Regions from separate parts of the Rossellomorea sp. GCM10028870 genome, predicted to be linked through region 1. Evidence: riboswitches for the same ligand, from Rfam matches in the RefSeq annotation. Region 1 holds a riboswitch; the other holds the start of a gene.
The links. Region 1 has a riboswitch for S-adenosylmethionine ahead of ACFQWC_RS14560 (methionine ABC transporter ATP-binding protein). Riboswitches for the same ligand answer to the same signal wherever they lie in the genome.
Positions count from the first base shown of each region.

Region 2: linked by a shared signal. The riboswitch ahead of ACFQWC_RS05355 (YezD family protein) and the one ahead of ACFQWC_RS14560 (methionine ABC transporter ATP-binding protein) in region 1 are both predicted to bind S-adenosylmethionine.

Region 1 is NZ_JBHTGN010000003.1:129,399-134,832, reverse strand. Features, by position in the region: gene ACFQWC_RS14590 (arsenate reductase family protein) at 47-403, shown strand; gene gcvH (glycine cleavage system protein GcvH) at 532-915, shown strand; gene ACFQWC_RS14580 (YusG family protein) at 1,345-1,581, shown strand; gene ACFQWC_RS14575 (toprim domain-containing protein) at 1,758-2,117, shown strand; gene ACFQWC_RS14570 (thioredoxin family protein) at 2,123-2,437, shown strand; gene ACFQWC_RS14565 (SCP2 sterol-binding domain-containing protein) at 2,688-3,038, shown strand; SAM riboswitch class I at 3,138-3,244, shown strand; gene ACFQWC_RS14560 (methionine ABC transporter ATP-binding protein) at 3,397-4,419, shown strand; gene ACFQWC_RS14555 (methionine ABC transporter permease) at 4,416-5,084, shown strand; gene ACFQWC_RS14550 (MetQ/NlpA family ABC transporter substrate-binding protein) at 5,100-5,434, shown strand, end outside.
Region 2 is NZ_JBHTGN010000001.1:1,016,921-1,022,354, forward strand. Features, by position in the region: gene ACFQWC_RS05335 (acyl-CoA dehydrogenase family protein) at 1-66, shown strand, start outside; gene fabG (3-oxoacyl-ACP reductase FabG) at 88-846, shown strand; gene ACFQWC_RS05345 (MaoC family dehydratase N-terminal domain-containing protein) at 868-1,317, shown strand; gene ACFQWC_RS05350 (MaoC/PaaZ C-terminal domain-containing protein) at 1,314-1,715, shown strand; SAM riboswitch class I at 1,880-1,985, shown strand; gene ACFQWC_RS05355 (YezD family protein) at 2,072-2,227, shown strand; gene ACFQWC_RS05360 (phosphoadenylyl-sulfate reductase) at 2,327-3,025, shown strand; gene ACFQWC_RS05365 (sulfate permease) at 3,084-4,106, shown strand; gene sat (sulfate adenylyltransferase) at 4,148-5,293, shown strand; gene cysC (adenylyl-sulfate kinase) at 5,307-5,434, shown strand, end outside.

The DNA.
Region 1 (5,434 bases):
TCTGGATGGGGACTCCCCATCCAGATAAATGAAAGGTGGTGGAATGATGTCGTTGTCTTTTTATTCATATCCGAAGTGTGGTACGTGCCGGAAAGCAAAGAAGTGGCTGGAAGAAGAAAACATAGCATTTAATGAAATACATATCGTTGAAACCCCCCCTACAAAAGACGAGCTTAAAAACCTACATGAAAAGAGCGGATTACCTCTTAAGAAGTTCTTTAATACAAGTGGTAAAAAGTATCGGGAATTAGGCTTGAAAGATAAAGTAAACTCGGCTTCCGATGAGGAATTATTAGAAATACTTTCCACGGACGGGATGCTGATCAAGCGTCCAATCACTACGGATGGAAGTAAGGTGACAGTTGGTTTCAAGGAAGAAACCTTTGAAGAAACCTGGAAGTAAAAAGAGGTCTGGGATTACCAAATCATGGACAATGAAAAAGTTTCATTATTCATGCTAGGTTTTCTTGCTTTTTTAATGAAAAGTGTGTCAATATTAGGTTGTATAACTAGCATTTGGAGGGATAGAGAATGAGTACACCGAAAGAACTTCGTTATTCTGAAGAACATGAGTGGGTCAAAGTTGAAGGGGAAAATGTACGAGTGGGAATCACATCATTTGCACAATCTGAACTGGGCGATATCGTATTCGTTGAGTTACCAGAGGTTGGAGATGAGATCAAAGCGGACGAGCCGTTCGGTAGTGTTGAATCGGTTAAAACCGTTTCTGAGCTATATGCACCTGTATCCGGTAAGGTGGTAGAAGTGAATGAAGAGCTGTCTGATAGCCCTGAGTTCGTGAACGAATCACCTTATGAAAAAGCTTGGATGATCGTTGTTGAACCTTCAGACGTTGGAGAAGTAGACAAGCTTATGACAGCTGAACAGTATGACGAAATGATTAATGAAGGATAATTTCTACCATGCACCTTGAGAATTTCTCAAGGTGTTTTGTTTTTTATTTTGGGCACCATATGAGTAGACGTTTTTTATAAGAAAGCTCTTTTCGCAACAATTGTTGTTCTTAATATATAGACTGCCAGTGCTGTGTGATTCAGTGTGAACTAGGTGGTGAGGGGAAGTTCTCCTCTTTCAGCTAGTATTCGAACGAGCAACCCAGCTTAGCAGAACGGGGCCTCATGCTTAGAAGGTTGATTGGAGCGGAAGGTGCTCGACTCCTGCGGGAATAGCGGGAAAGTTGAGACCCCACAGGGCAAAGCCCGAGGAGGCTCAACTCACGCCCCGCGGAAAGCGAGCACCTGGAGCGGAAATCAACCACTGCACGCTTTATTAAAACAACAAAGTTTACGAAAAATGCCTTCTAAAAAGAAAGGATGAATACGTATGGTGCTCAAGCCTAAGAAATTAGATGTAACCAACAGGGTGACAGGAAAACTGAAAAATGGTGAAGTAGAACTATATTTGGATAATCAGCCAATCGGCAGAATGGCTTTACCTCTTGATGGATTAAGCATGGAGCCAAACTTTGAAGCAAAAGAAAATAAAATTTATCAAAGCTACACTTCCACGGAAGGCGATCAAGCAAGATACACAGATTGTGATGAGGGTGGCTGGTGTTAGAAATGCTCATGGTGCCAGATTCGACAATGAATCTGGCACCATTTGTATAAGCAGATAGGCAAACCACTTGCGCATTTTTTTATAAACATGAGAAAATATAAGTAGAAAGTGGACATCATCTCTTGTTATTTGAATATACTATCGTAATCTTATTTCTGAAAGATAAGGTGATGATCATGATGGAACTTGACGAAAAAGTAATCATTGTCGAAGGAACAACTGACAAACGAAAAGTGAAAGATATCATCAAAGAACCGATTGAAATTATTTGTACAAACGGGACCATTAGCATTACGAAAATGGACGAACTCATTGATGCATTATTGGAAAGGGATGTCTATATCCTCGTAGATGCTGATGATGCAGGTGAAAAATTACGAAAGCAATTTAAACGTGAGTTTCCTGAAGCTGAACATTTGTACATTGATCGTATGTACAAGGAAGTGGCAGCAGCTCCCGAGTATCACCTGGCGTCTGTCCTGATTGGAGCCAATATAGACGTTCATAAAGAATATTTAGGAAAAAGGATGATCTAGTTTTGATTGAGGTAAGTAATACCGAAGCATTAAACGATCTGATTGAAGGCCATACGCTTGAAGCCGTTTACCTTTATACACCGATGTGTGGCACCTGTCAGGTGGCAAGTAAAATGATTGACGTAGTGGAAAAGCTTCCGCAATCTTTTCATTTTGTGAAGGCCAACTTGAATTATTTGCCCCAATTTGCAGAAGAACAATCCATCGAAAGTGTACCCTGCTTGCTTTTATTTAAGGATGGAGTCGAGTGGGAGAGGATTTATGCCTTCCAATCCGTGCCATTTCTATATGAAACCTTAAACAAGATCACTGATCGTTAGAGGGATAAGAGACCTTTTGGGAGAAGGTCTTTTTTATATGTCTCTTTCTAAACGATTTTCTTTCTACAAACGAAGACATATTTCTCGGGAAATATTGCGAATGGCATCATTTTTTGACTAGTATCCATCCAAATTCTTACTGTTCGACAAATTAGATGAATACGTTCAAAACATGTCGAGAAAGTATAAAAGGGAAAAATACCTAAAAGTGGAATTGTAATAATATAGAAGTTTCACTGGGAGGGTATTCATGCGAATATATTTAGAGGAATTAGTAGATCAGTGTCATTCAAGATATCACTTACGACTCTTATTTCCAGACAGCCCATTTGTTCTTCATTTTGATTGTGGAAAAGATTTGTACGGTATTTCTATTTCGAGCAAGGGATGCGATGTATTAGATGATTTGAGTGAAGACGCTCATTTCGTAATTGAAGGAATGGAGGAAAAAGTGGTTTCCCTACTCACAGGGGAAGAACGGTTGTCTCAACTGATCGAAGCCGGGGTACTTGAAATCAGAGGAGGGTATCGACCGCTTCTATTTGTTGAATCTGTCCTTTGGCTTACGAGGTCAAGGGGAAAAGAGCCGGTAAAAGTTTAAAAAATAATTGACACACTCTATAACCGATGATAGAATCTCTCTTGTAGCAAATTTTCAGAGTCTTTAACTATTTAAAAAAATTTAATAATCGATACTTTACTCTTATTAAGAGAGGTGGAGGGACGTGCCCTATGAAGCCCGGCAACCGTCAATGAAAATTGAAATGGTGCCAATTCACTCAAAGCATATGCTTTGAAAGATGAGAGAAAGGATAGTCCTATATGATTATGCCTTTCTGCTTATCGCAGAGAGGCATTTTTTAATGATTTAGAAAAAGATGACGGGAAAATGCCAGCTATGTGCAACCATAATCTTGATTAAACAGGTCGTTTTACTCCGAAAGAAGGTGGAATACAACATGATTACCATTTCAGATGTGAAAAAAATCTATCAATCCAAATCGGGTCCAATTTCAGCCGTTGATGGCGTCAATATCGAGATTGCCCAAGGAGAAATTTTTGGAGTGATTGGCTATAGTGGAGCAGGTAAGAGTACGCTGATCCGCATGCTCAATGGTCTCGAAGTTCCTACAGAAGGAATAGTGGACGTGAATGGTCAAATCGTTTCCCGGGTAAAGGGTAAAAAACTGCGGGAAGCAAGACAGTCGATAGGCATGATTTTTCAACACTTTAATCTCCTCTGGTCTCGTACAGTATTAGAAAATATACAGTTCCCATTAGAAATTGCTGGAGTACCAAAGAAAGAGAGACTCCATAGAGCCAATGAATTATTGAAGCTTGTAGGATTGGAAGGCAGGGGAGATGCCTATCCTTCTCAACTGAGCGGCGGACAGAAACAACGAGTGGGGATTGCAAGATCCCTTGCTAACAATCCCGATGTCCTTCTATGTGATGAAGCTACTTCCGCTCTAGATCCACAAACAACTGATTCCATTCTTGATTTATTGGTGGATATTAATAAACGCTTAGGGCTGACGATTGTCCTGATCACTCATGAAATGCACGTGATTCAGAAGATCTGTCACCGTGTCGCAGTCATGGAACAAGGAAAAGTCGTGGAACTCGGGGATGTATTGGAAGTGTTCCGAAATCCACAAGAGCAAGTGACAAAGCGTTTCGTGAGAGAAGTCTCGCAAGTAAAAGAAACGGGTGAAACCATTGATCACCTATTGATGCAATATCCTAATGGGAAAGTGTTGAAATTTACTTTTGTCGGTGAATCAACTGAGCAACCGCTTATCACCACTCTGATAAGGAAGTTTGACTTAGACGTAAACATCCTTCAAGGACAAATCTCCCAAACTCAAAAAGGTGCCTATGGAACGTTATTTGTTCACCTTGATGGGGATGAACGGACCATTAAAGATGCATTGACGTTTGTTCAAACGCAACTGGTTCAAGTGGAGGTGTTAAGAGGATGATTGAAAATTTATTTCCAAATGTAGATTGGGAGAAGATGTGGGAAGCAACCCTCGAAACCCTGTATATGACCGGGATGTCTGTAGTGATTACCTTTGTACTCGGAATGATCCTTGGGATTTTGCTCTTCCTCACCTCTAAGGAAAATCTATGGGATAACAAACTGACATACACGATTACAAGTGCAGTCGTAAATGTGTTCAGATCGATTCCATTCATTATATTGATCGTGTTGTTAATTCCGTTCACCAAGTTTTTATTGGACACAATCCGTGGAGCGAATGCAGCTTTGCCGGCACTGATCATTGGAGCTGCTCCGTTTTACGCCCGTATGGTAGAAATTGCTTTAAGAGAAGTGAACAAAGGCGTCATCGAGGCCGCGAAAGCGATGGGGGCGAAAACGAGCACAATTATCTGGAAAGTCCTGATCCCGGAATCCATGCCGGCTTTGATTTCAGGAATTACAGTAACAGCGATTGCTCTCGTTGGATATACGGCAATGGCCGGGGTCATCGGAGCAGGCGGTTTAGGAAACCTGGCCTATTTAGATGGCTTTCAACGAAGCAGGGAAGACGTGACGCTCGCCGCAACCATTATGATCTTACTCATTGTGTTTGCGATTCAAATATTAGGTGATTTCTTTACAAATAAATTAGATAAACGGTAAAAGGAGAGAAATATCATGAAAAAATGGGTAGCAGGAGTTATTGCAGCAACAAGCATTTTTGGATTGGCAGCATGTGGGAGTAATTCAGAATCAGGAGGAGGCAGCGACGAGAAAGAATTAGTGGTTGGAGCTTCCAATATTCCTCACGCTGAAATTCTTGAACAAGTGAAGCCTTTATTAGAGGAGAAAGGTATCAATTTAGAAATTGAAACGTACCAAGACTATATCTTGCCAAATAAAGATCTGGATAATGGGGATATTGACGCAAACTATTTCCAACATGTACCGTACTTAGAATCTCAAAAAGCGGAACACGGTTATGATTTTGAAAATGCTGGCGGCATTCACAT
Region 2 (5,434 bases), on a different contig from region 1:
ATTCAAAAACTGATCATTTCACGGAATCTATTAAAAGGGCATGTAAAAGTGGGCCAATTTGTTTAAAGGAATAGGGAGGTAATGTGAATGGGTGATAGATTTAGAGGAAAAGTAGCTTTAGTAACAGGCGGGAGCCGGGGGATCGGTAAAGCGATTGCAAAGCTCTTTGCAGAAGAAGGGGCAATGGTTGCCATCATTGACGTGAATGAAGAGGCACTTTTGGAAATCAGCGAGGAATTGAAAAAGTATGAAATATATACAAAAGTTGCGAATGTAATAGAATCCCGGGAAGTAGAAGAGGCCATAAACGAAGTCTATGAAACTTTCGGCTCCGTTGATATTGTCATCAACAATGCAGGAGTCATCAGAGACAATTTGCTATTTAAAATGACCGATAACGATTGGCAAACGGTCATGGATGTGCATTTGAAAGGATCATTTAACGTAGCAAAGGCAGCGCAAGGTCATATGGTGAAGAACAGGTATGGCCGTATTATTAATATCTCGTCTACCTCTGCACTCGGTAACCGCGGACAGGCAAATTACGCTACCGCTAAAGCAGGTCTTCAAGGTTTAACGAAAACTCTGGCAATAGAGCTTGGACCTCTGGGCATTACGACCAATGCAGTCGCCCCCGGATTCATCGAAACGGAAATGACTAGAGAAACGGCGAGGCGGATCGGAATACCCTTTGAACAACTGGTGGAAGCGAGTCTTCAAGGAATTCCTGTAGGAAGGAGCGGGCAGCCGGAAGATATAGCGAATGCAGTGGCGTTTTTTGCGGATGAAAGCTCGTCATTCGTTAACGGTCAAGTCCTATACGTAGCTGGCGGGCCGAAAGCCTAAAGGGAGAAAGAGGTGAAGGATATGTTTGAATCTTATATTGGTAAACGCTCAACTTCCGTAGAAAATTGTGTGGAAAAAGGAGCGGTCCGTAAGTTTGCCGAAGCCATTGGAGATCTCAATCCCATTTATGTTGATAAAGAAGCAGGAAAGAGATCCAGGTTCAGGGGGAATATCCCTCCCCCCACTTTTCCCAGAGTGTTCGACTATGGAACGATTGAAGGTTTTCATTTACCGAACGTCGGGTTAATTCATGGTGAACAATCTTTTCACTATGAAAGACCACTGAAGGTCGGGGAATGTATTCAGTGTTACACGAAAATAAAAGATTACTATGAACGGAAAGGATCGGGTGGAACACTTGGTTTTCTTGTAATAGAAGACATCGGTGAAGATTCAGGAGGGAAAAGGGTTTTCACTTCCGAAGCGATTGTCATTATCACTGAAGCGGTTAAAGAGAGGTTGGGAATATGACTAAACTATCATCCTTTAATATAGGTGAAATCCTTCCCCTTGTTGAGTTAGGTCCAGTCTCGAGAATCGACTTAATCAAATATGCAGGAGCCTCGGGGGATTATAACCCCATTCATACGATCGATGAGGAGGCGCATAAACTGGGTCTTCCAGGAGTCATTGCTCATGGCATGTGGACGATGGGCAATGTCTCCAAGCTTTTTAGTGATCTTTATGAAGAAGGATATATCAAAGAGTACACCGTCCGGTTTAAAGGGATGGTTTTATTGAACGATGTCATTACATTGATTGCAGAAGTATCAGAAAAACAGGATGATCTCATACATTTTAAAGTTTTTGCGGTCAACCAGGACCAGAAAAAAGTGATCGAGGGTAAATTAATCTTTCAATTATTTTGATCACTCAGGTGAAAATAGTGTCCTATAGCGTTAATAAAGCGAATAGAAATAAAGAGAAAGAAGGCTTTACAAGAAAAATAAGCCAAAAGACATAAATCCGATAGAGAAACTCGGGTTGACTTCCTTGTAGAATATGATATTATTTAGAATATTAAAATTAATAACTCTTATCCAGAGTGGTGGAGGGATCTGGCCCTGCGAAGCCCAGCAACCTACGTTATGTAAGGTGCTAATTCCAGCAAAATGTGAAGTCATTTTGGAAGATAAGGTATCCTTACCTGAACAACTTTCCAAAATGGAGGGTTGTTTTTTTTCATTCATGTTTTTCTGGATAAGATAAAAATTGGGGGAATCATGTGACTAAAGAAAAAAATCAAGAAGCAGATTATGATGTTGTAGTCGAAAAGATCACTTCGATGTTGAAGACGATGAGTTTTGGATCGATTACAATTGTGGTTCAGGACGGTAAAGTCATTCAATTGGAGAAAAACGAGAAAGTGCGAATTAAATAAGCTGACTAGACAAACTAGAGGCGCATAACACAGATAAAGGAAATTCCTATATCTTGTTATCGCCTCTTTTTGTTTGGATGAGCGGGAAAGGGGTGTATCATGTTAACCTATCGAACTTGGAAAAAACCATCCATCAATTTTGAAATTGATCCGGTCTATAAAGGAGCGCTTAACGTCCTTGAGTGGACGTATGATCATTATGGTGAAAGTGTCGTATATGCATGCAGTTTTGGCATTGAAGGGATTGTATTAATCGATCTCCTAACCAAAGTGCAACCGAAAGCAGCCATAGTATTTCTTGATACAGGTGTTCATTTCAAGGAAACCTATGAAACGATTGAAAAGGTGAAGGAGAAGTATCCTGGTATCACCATTCATATGAAAAAGCCTGAATTAACGCTCCAAGAGCAAGCAGGAACATATGGAGATAAGTTGTGGGAGAGAAACCCCAATCAATGCTGTCAAATTCGAAAGCTTGACCCTTTAAAAGATTCCTTATCCAAAGGGAATGCTTGGATCTCAGGATTAAGAAGAGAACAATCACCTACAAGAAGTCAGGTTGAATTCATCAATAAGGATGACAAGTTTCAATCAGTTAAGATTTGTCCATTGATTCACTGGACGTGGAAGGAGATTTGGAGGTATGTCCATAAGCATAACCTATCCTATAATCCACTTCATGATCAGGGGTATCCAAGTATCGGATGCTTCCATTGTACAACACCATCCATAGACATCAATGATCTCCGCTCCGGTAGATGGAAAGGAAAAGGGAAAACCGAATGCGGTCTTCATTAAAAAGAGGTGACATTCTTTGCTTGAAACATTCGCCCTGATCATAAGCTTGTTCTTCGCTATGAACATTGGTGCCAGCGGAGCGGCAGCATCGATGGGGGTTGCGTATGGTGCAGGAGCAATAAAAAACATCAGGAATTCATTATGGATCTGCGCTGCAGGTGTCCTGAGTGGTGCTGTTCTTGGTGGTGGAGAAGTAGTTAAAACCATTAGTTCAGGGATTATCCCGCAGCATGTACTCTCCATCAAAATCGTGGTCATCATTTTGTTATCCGCCACCATATCCTTGTTCCTTGCAAATGTGATAGGGATCCCGCTGTCTACAAGTGAAGTAACGGTAGGAGCGGTTGTAGGAGTTGGAGTCGCATATCAAGTTCTATATGTGAAATCACTTTTAACAATCATGTCATTCTGGGTGATTGTCCCGGTCATTGCCTTCGGGATTACATGGGTATTCGGTATATGTTTAGTAAAACTTGAAAAGCGTGGTTTCCATTTTGAAAAAAGGTGGCTTGCGTACCTTTTGATTATCGCCGGATTCTTTGAAGCGTTTTCGGCAGGGATGAATAATGTAGCCAACGCCGTCGGTCCATTAGTGGGTGCGGGTTTAATGTCTCCTTCTCGGGGGATTTGGCTGGGTGGCTTATTCGTTGCCCTCGGAGCTATCATACTGGGGAAAAAAGTAGTGGAAACAAACGGGAAAAAAATTACACACTATTCAAAAGCCGAAGGAATCCTCATTTCTTCTACAGGAGCGATCCTTGTGATGGTGAGCTCACTGTATGGATTACCGATTCCGCTTACTCAGGTTACTTCGTCCTCGATCATAGGCCTCGGGATGGCGAAGAACGGCAAACATATGCTGCAAAAGAAAATTGTCAAAAAAATCGTCAAAATATGGGTGGTCTCTCCCCTGATTTCACTTAGTATTTCATATTTTTTAGTAAAGCTCGTGATCGATAGCGATCTATATTCGATTGTGGTTCCAATAAGCGTCATTATCGCAACTGTGGGAGCACTATCCCTCATGCGAGTGATCAATGAAGAAAGGCGATCCGTTCACGAAGACGGAGGCGGAATTTAATCTTAATTCCGATTAAAACAATATGTTAAGGAGGATAAATGATGAGTTTACAGCCCCACGGAGGAACGCTTGTTCAATCATATTTACCAGAAGAGCCCTATGAGGATATTCTCCATGAGATCCCGTTAGACGAAACCGCGTTAAGTGATTTGGAACTTATTGGAATAGGTGCATACAGCCCTATAAATGGATTCTTGACTGAAGTTGATTATCAACATGTAGTAGAAAGTTTACGTTTGCGAAACGGCAGCGTGTGGAGCATCCCGATTACCTTGCCCATTGCAAAAGAAAAAGCAGGAGACGTAAAGAAAGGCTTAAAGAGCCGCCTTGTTTATAAGGGGGAAACATATGGCCTCATTGAAGTCGAGGATATTTATGAACCAGACAAACAGAAAGAAGCCTTTCTCGTATACGGAACGACCGACAAGGATCATCCAGGTGTCAAGAAATTATTCCAACGTGGAGATGTGTATGTAGGTGGGAAAATCAGCCTTATTAAACGTCTTTCCAAACCGTTCAACGAGTATACATTTGACCCAAGTGAAACGAGAAAGTTGTTTAAGGAAAAGGGATGGAAAACGATTGTCGGTTTCCAAACGAGAAATCCTGTTCACAGGGCCCATGAGTATATTCAGAAAACGGCATTGGAAACCGTGGATGCACTCTTCTTAAATCCGTTGGTTGGCGAAACAAAGGCGGATGATATCTCAGCGGGCATCAGAATGGAGAGCTATGAAGTTCTATTACAGAACTATTACCCTAAAGATCGTGTGTTTTTAGGAGTCTTCCCTGCTGCCATGAGGTACGCCGGTCCAAGGGAAGCCATCTTCCATGCACTGGTACGAAAAAATTATGGATGCACGCATTTTATCGTCGGGAGAGATCATGCCGGTGTTGGTGATTATTATGGTACCTATGATGCACAGAAAATATTTGATCAGTTCAATGAAGAAGAGATAGGGATTACCCCTCTCCGCTTCGAACATAGTTTTTACTGTGAGAGATGCGAAGGGATGGCGACTACGAAGACTTGTCCTCATGATAAGAGCGATCACGTTATTTTATCCGGAACAAAAGTGAGAGGAATGCTCCGTAATGGGGAAGTTCCCCCTTCAACGTTCAGTCGCCCTGAAGTGATCGAAGTGTTAATTAAAGGCCTAAAGCAAGAAGCTAGACAAACGTCTTAAGGAGGATACCGGGTTGAATGAAAAATCAGAAAACGTCGTATGGCATGAAACCGCAGTAACGAAACAAGAGAGACGAAAAAAAAATGGACATCAAAGCTTTATTTTATGGTTCACGGGTTTATCCGCCTCAGGGAAATCGAC